Regions from separate parts of the Roseateles sp. P2_H4 genome, predicted to be linked through region 1. Evidence: predicted binding sites of a transcription regulator. Region 1 holds the regulator's gene; the other holds the start of a gene.
What was found. The regulator LexA, encoded in region 1, represses DNA repair genes until DNA is damaged. The targets are predictions, from matches to a motif close to ACTGTATNNNNATACAGT.
Positions count from the first base shown of each region.

Region 2: the regulator LexA is predicted to act here: its motif matches at 2,129-2,146, upstream of AC1DW3_RS03650 (DNA polymerase Y family protein).

Region 1 covers NZ_JBFUFR010000006.1:107,767-111,316, forward strand. Annotated here, with positions in the region: gene AC1DW3_RS06590 (esterase-like activity of phytase family protein) at 1-861, shown strand, start outside; gene AC1DW3_RS06595 (asparaginase) at 862-1,800, opposite strand; gene lexA (transcriptional repressor LexA) at 1,866-2,537, shown strand; RNA gene ssrA (transfer-messenger RNA) at 2,619-2,992, opposite strand; gene gph (phosphoglycolate phosphatase) at 3,007-3,550, opposite strand, start outside.
Region 2 covers NZ_JBFUFR010000003.1:170,657-174,206, forward strand. Annotated here, with positions in the region: gene AC1DW3_RS03645 (ATP-dependent DNA helicase) at 1-828, opposite strand, end outside; gene AC1DW3_RS03650 (DNA polymerase Y family protein) at 825-2,033, opposite strand; gene AC1DW3_RS03655 (patatin-like phospholipase family protein) at 2,196-3,550, shown strand, end outside.

The DNA of each region.
Region 1 (3,550 bases):
GACGAATACGGCCCCTACGTCTACCAGTTCGACCGCGCGACCGGCGCGCGCATCCGCACCTTCAGCCTGCCCAACAGCTTCGCCATCTCCAACCAGACACCGTCCGTCAACACCGAGATCTCCGGCAACACCTCCGGCCGCGTCACCAACAAGGGCATGGAAGGCCTGGCCATCTCGCCGGACGGCAAGACGCTGTTCGGCTTCATGCAAAGCCCGCTGATCCAGGACGGCGGCGACGGCGGCCGCTACAACCGCATCGTCAAGATCGACATCGCCACGGGCAACGTCAGCCAGTTCGCCTTCGACAACCAGATCAACGGCAAGGCTTACAACAGCAGCGAACTGCTGGCACTGAACGACCACGAACTCGTCGTGCTCGAGCGCGATGGCAAGGGCCTGGGCGACGGCTCGCCCGGCTCCAAGGCCGTGGTCAAGCAGCTCATCAAGATCGACCTGACCGGCGCGACCGACGTCAGCGGCATCGCCGACCTGCGCACCCAGCCCGGCACGGCCATCGTCGGCACCCGCTTCCTCGACATCAAGGCCGCGATGAACGCCGCCGGCCTCTCCGATGCCATGGTGCCGTCCAAGCTCGAAGGCATCGCTTTCGGCGAAGACGTCATGGTCAATGGCAAGTCGATGCACACGCTGTACCTGTCCAACGACAACGACTTCCTGGGCAACGTGTTGCCCAACGGCAGCGCCACGCCGGTGGCCTACGGCAACCAGTTCTACGTCTTCGCCTTCGAGGGCAATCTGGTCAACCAGGCCATCGCCGCCGTGCCGGAGCCCAGCCAGGTCGCGATGCTGCTCGCCGGCCTCGGCGCCATGGGCTTCATCGCCCGCCGCCGCCGCGGCTGATCAGCCTTCGGCGAGCAGGGCCAGGATCATCTCTATCCTGGCCTTGACCGGACTGAGCGCACCCGCGCTGGGCAGCAGGCCGGGCAGATCCATGACCGGGCCGGCATCGCAGCGCGTGCTGCGCCACACCTTGACGCCCCCCGCCTGAGCTTCGCGCAGGGCCGCATCCAGGCCGCGACTCAAGGTGCCGTTGCCGGTGCCCGCGGCGATCAAGCCGTCGACGCCGCTCGCCCACAGGGCACGCACGACAGTGCCGTCGGCACCCGCATGGTTCATGACGATCTCGACGCGCGGCCAGCGCTCGGCAGGCGCTGCGATACGCGCCAGGCCCTGGGCCTCGCACACCGGCCAGCGGCCCAACTGGCGCACGCTGCCCTCCTCCACCCGCGCCACCACGGCCCCATCGACCGACTCGAAGGTGTCGACGCGATAGCTGTGCGTCTTGCGCACCTGGACCGCGTCATGCACGCGGCCGGCGAAGGCCACGACGACACCGCGGGCATCCGGCGTCGCGGCCACCTGCACGGCGTCGAAAAGATTCTGCGGGCCGTCCGGTGCCAGCGCCGTGGCCGGACGCATCGCTGCCGTCAGCACGACGGGCTTGGCGGGTGACAGCACACGGTGCAGGAAATAGGCCGTCTCCTCCAGCGTGTCGGTGCCGTGGGTGATGACGATGCCGGCGACCTCGGGCCGGTCGAGCTGTTGCTGCACGGCCGTGGCCAGCCGCTGCCAGGTCGCGAAATCCATGTCCTTGCTGTCCAGCTGGGCCAATTGCTGCGCTTCCAGCTTCTGCCCCGACAGCGCCGGAACTGCCGCCAGCAAATCCTCGACGCTCAGTTGCGCGGCCGTGTAGCCGACCCCGTCGCTGGCGGTTTTCGCAGTGCCGGCAATCGTGCCGCCGGTGCCCAGAATGACGATCAGACGATCAAGGGTTTGCAATTTCTTGGATTCCTGGATGAAAATACAGGTGCTGGACAAATTTCCAGCCACTCAAAAGGCCGCCCGTGCAAGACCGTCCCAAGCTTACCGCCCGACAGCAGCAGATCTTCGACCTGGTGCGCAACGCGATCGAAAGCACCGGCTCGCCGCCCACCCGCGCGGAGATCGCCGCCGAACTGGGTTTCAAGTCCGCCAACGCGGCCGAGGAACATCTGCAGGCCCTGGCCCGCAAGGGCATGCTGGAACTCATCGGCGGCACCTCGCGCGGCATCCGCTTGAAATCGGACATCCTCAACGCCGTCAACCGCGCCCGCCAGTTCAGCCTGCCCATCCCCAGTCTCGCTCAGCTGACACTGCCCCTGATCGGCCGTGTGGCTGCCGGCGCCCCCATCCTCGCGCAGGAGCATGTCGAGCAGACCTACACCGTCGAGCCCGGCCTGTTCGCCAGGAAGCCCGACTACCTGCTCAAGGTCAAGGGCATGAGCATGAAGGACATCGGCATCCTCGACGGCGACCTGCTCGCCGTGCAGTCGGCCAAGGAAGCCCGCAACGGCCAGATCGTCGTGGCACGAGTGGGCGAAGAGGTCACGGTCAAGCGCTTCAAGCGCGGGCCTGAGGGCATCCAGCTGCTGCCCGAGAACGCCGATTTCGAGCCCATCCTCGTCAATGAACACAGCGAGAGCTTCAGCATCGAAGGGCTGGCCGTTGGCCTGATCCGAGGACAAGGCTTCAACTGATTTCAAACGGGGGTTCAATTCCCCCCGGCGCGCTCGAAATGAAAAAGGCCCGTGTCACCGACACGGGCCTTTTTGCTTGGATGGTGGAGCCGGGGGGAATTGAACCCCCGTCCGCAAGCCATCACCGGGCAGATCTACATGCTTAGCCGGCTGATTTGAATCTCACGGTCAACTCGCGCAGTGGCACGCTAGCTTTTCCGCCAGTCACTTGATCTCACGCCCCACCGAGTGACCCGGTGCGACGCCAGCCGATGTGAGTGACTTCTCAGCCTTGCCCCTTGCGGAACTCAGCCCGGCCCATCGGCCTGCCGTTGAGAAGCTCATCCGCAATTAAGCGGCGAGTGCGAACGTAGAGTCGTTTGCAGTTACTGTGTTTCCAGATGTATTTACGAGGTGACTGGTCCTCGGCATGCCCTACTCCGGATCCGCACCCACGTCGAAACCAAGTCGGCCCCAGAGAACCCCTATCTTAGGCCAGTCCGAGTCGCTTCAAGAGCTCGCCGGGCGCTGACAGCTCCAGGTCGGCTCTCCAATGACGAAATTCGCCGCCGTGGCCGAGATAGCCCCAGGTTGCTGCGGCCGTCGCCATGCCGGCCGCACGCCCGGCCAGGATGTCGCGTTCGTCGTCGCCGACATAGAGACAGGACTCGGCTGCCACGTTCAGGCGGCGTGCGGCCTCCAGCAACGGCGCGGGGTGAGGCTTGGTGTGGCCGGTCGTGTCGCCGCCGACGATGGCACCGGCCGATAGGCCCAATGCCGTGGCCAGCGGCAAGGCAAAGCGTTCGGCCTTGTTGGTGACGATGCCCCAGGCCAGGCCGGCTGCGGTTAACGCAGCGAGTTCGGTTTCGACGCCGGCAAAGGCTTGCGTACTGTCGTACATCAGCGCTTCGTAGCGGTCCAGGAACTCGCGCTTGAGTTCGTCATAGTCTGGCTGACCAGGCGCGGAACCGAAGGCCTGGCCGAGCATGCCGCGTGCGCCAGAGCCGCCGTGCGGCCGGTATTGGGCCAAGGGC
Region 2 (3,550 bases), on a different contig from region 1:
CTGCTCCTTGGCCACCAGCGTCAACACGCGCAGCGACTTGGTCGGCGCGCCGTCGCGCAGCGCCTCCAGGGCCTCCAGCGCCGCGATGCGGCCGGTGCCCTTGCAGGTCATGTAGCCGATCTTGTCGAGCTGCTGGGTGGGCATGGCGCGCAGCAGCGGGTACAGCGTGCCCAGGGTCTTGCCGATGCCGGTGGGTGCCTGGGCCAGCAGATGGCGGCCATTGGCGGCGACGCGGTAGACGGCTTCGGCCAGCAGGCGCTGGCCCGGGCGCAGCTCGCCCTTGGGGAAGGGCAGGGTGGCGAGGCCCGCGTCGCGTTGGCCGCGGTGCTCGGCCTCCTGCTGCGCCCAGGCCTCGAACTGGCGGCAGCGTGCCTCGAAGGCGGCCTGCAGGCTTGCGGCCGTGACCGTCTCGCGCAGCACGGTTTCGTTCTGCGTGTCGGCATCCACGTAGACCAGAGCCAGCTCGATCTCCGGCAGTTCGCGGTCGGCGCAAATCAGCGCGCCATAGGTTTCGAGCTGGGCCCAGTGCAGCGCTCGGCGGTTCTCGGGGATGAGATCGACGGGGCCGCGGATGGTCTTGATTTCCTCCAGACGGTTCACGTCCGCCTCGTAGCCATCGGCCCGGCCGCGCACGCGCAGATTGCCGTGGACGGCCTCCAGCGGCAGCTCGATCTCGTAACCCGGCGAGCGCCGCGCCAGCACGGCCATCTGGCCGGCCTGGCCCTCCAGCGCGGTGGCCGAGGGCGTGAAGCGGCGGTCCAGGTCGCCGCGCTTGGCGGTGAACTCGCAGAGGCTGCGGACCGAGACGGTGTAGGTCCAGTCGCTCAAAACAGACTCAGGTTGTCGGGCGCAGGCTGGAGCTCGGCGCGCGCCGCTGCGGGCGCGGCCTGCACTTCGCTGGCGTGCACGAGGTTGCCGATGCGCACGCCCATCAGCCGCAGGCGCTTGTCGAACTTGACGCGCTTGAGGCAGAGCCCAACCGCGTGGCGGATGTCGGTGGCGCTGGTGATGGGCAGTTTCAGCGTCTGGTCGCGCGTGACGGTCACGAAACCCTCGAAGCGCAGCTTGATGCCCACCGTCTTGCCGGCGTAGTGCTTGCGGGCGAGGTCGCGGGCGAGGCTTTCGCAGAGCTCGTCCATGATGCCGCCGAGCAGGACCTTGTCATGCACGGCGCTCAGGTCGCGCTCGAAGGTGGTCTCGCGGCTGATGGAGACGGGCTCGCTGTGGGTGACGACGGCGCGGTTGTCGAGGCCGTGCGAGGCCGCATGCAGCCAGGCGCCGTAGCTGCCGCCGAACTGCTCGATGAGCCAGGCGGGGTCGGCGGCGGCGATATCGCCGACACTCTCCAGGCCCAGCTTGATGAGCTTTTCGCCGGCCTTGGGACCGATGCCGTTGATCTTGCGCACGCCCAGCGGCCAGACGCGGCTGGGGATGTCGTCCATCGTCAGCACGCTGATGCCGTCGGGCTTGTCCAACTCGCTGGCGATCTTGCTGAGCAGTTTGTTGGGCGTGACGCCGATGGAGCAGGTCAGGCCGGTGGCGCGGCCGACCGAGTTCTTGATCTCGCGGGCCACCGCCTTCACGCCGCCCAGCGGGTCGTGGCCGACGGCATCGCGCACGCCGGGCACGTCGGTCAGGTCGATGTAGATCTCGTCGATGCCGCGGTCCTCGATGACGGGTGCGACCTCGGCGACGGCGGCCTTGAAGAGGCGCGAGTACTTGCGGTAGCTGTCGAAGTCGGCCGGCAGCAGGATGGCGTCGGGCGCGCGCAGGGCCGCCTTCATCAGGCCCATGGCCGAGAACACGCCGAGGTCGCGGGCGGCATAGGTGCTGGTGGTGACGACGCCGCGGCCGGTGTAGTCGCGCAGCTTGGAATAGCGCCAGGAGCCGTCTTGCAACTGCTGCGGTGCATCGGCCCGCCGGCCACCGATGACGACCGGCAAGCCCCTGAGCTGCGGATAGCGCAGCAGCTCGACGGACGCGTAGAAGGCGTCCATGTCGAGGTGGGCGATCCAGCGAGGGGGCTGCTGCATGTCAGCGGTGCACGGCCGCCCGAAACCGCTGGCGCGCCCCCGCGGGGGGCAGCGAGCGGATGCGAGCGTGGGGGGTGTTCATTCCCTGGATTGTCACTGGGAATAAAGACAGGGTCTGGCAGCATCGGCAGAATGCGCCGGATCTCAAGGGAAAGAGGCCCGATGCGCGTCCTGCTGCTGCTTTGCACCTGCCTTGTCTGGCTCTCGCTGGCCGGCTGTGCCGGCGCACCGCTGAACACGCCCAAGAACCGGCCGGCCGTGGCCGAGCCGGTGGCGCGCGAGCCGCAGAGCGCCGTCAGCGAGACCATCGTGGCCCTGAGCTTCTCGGGCGGTGGCCTGCGCGCGGCGGCCTTCTCCTACGGCGTGCTGGAGGGCTTGCGCGACCAGCCCTCGGCCGCTGGCCACAACCTGCTGGACGACGTGAGTTTCATCACCAGCGTGTCGGGCGGCTCCATCACGGCGGCTTACTTCGGCCTGCATGGCACCGAGGGCATGCGGGACTTCCGCGACAAGGTGCTGATGCGCGATGGCGAGGCCGGCCTGCGCTTCAGCCTGCTCAACCCCAACAACCTGCGCCGACTGTTCGCCGGCGGCCTGAACGACCGCAGCAACTTCAGCGACTGGCTGGAGCGCGACGTGTTCCAGGGTGCGACGTTCGCGGACATGTTCCGCCACCAGAAGCCGGTCATCTGGATCAACGCGAGCAACGCCCAGTACCGGTTGGCCTTCCCCTTCCACGAACGGGCCTTCGACGCCATCTGCAGCGACCTCGCCAGCTTCCCGGTGTCGGAGGCCGTCGCCGCGTCCATGGCGGTGCCGCTGTTCTTCGCGCCGGTGGTGCTGGAGAAGTTTCCCGAGTCCTGCCAGAAGCCCATGCCCGCCAACCTGGGCCGTGTGCCAGGCCCCGAGCGCGACGACCAGCACCGGCTGCGCCTGGCGCTGCTGCGGGCGCTGAAGGACTTCCGCGACAGCAAGACGGGCCGCTACATCAAGCTGGTGGACGGCGGTATCACGGACAACCTGGGCCTCGTCAGCATCCTGCAAAGTCGCATCCTGCTGAACACGCCCTACGGCCCGATCAGCGAGCACGACGCGGCGAACGTGCGGCGCATGCTGTTCGTCGTGGTCGACGCGGGCCAGGGCCCGAGCGGCGACTTCGGCCGCGAGGTGGCGGGGCCCTCTGGCCTGGACGTGGCGACGGCCGCCGTGGACACGGCCATCGAGAGCACGATGCGCATGAGCTATTCCTATTTCGTGCCCATGGTGCGCAACTGGGAGCGTGACATCGTGACCTGGCGCTGCTCACTGCCCGATGAACGCAAGGCCGCGCTGCGTGCCTGGAACCCTGACTGGCGCTGCGAGGACATCAAGTTCGTCGTCACGCAGATCAGCTTCGCCGACCTGCCCGAGGCCGAGGAGATGGCGCTCAACGCCATCCCGACGCGGCTCAAGCTGCCGGCCGAGCAGATTGACAGGCTCATCGCCGCCGGGCGTCAGGCCGTGGCGGCGGATGCGGG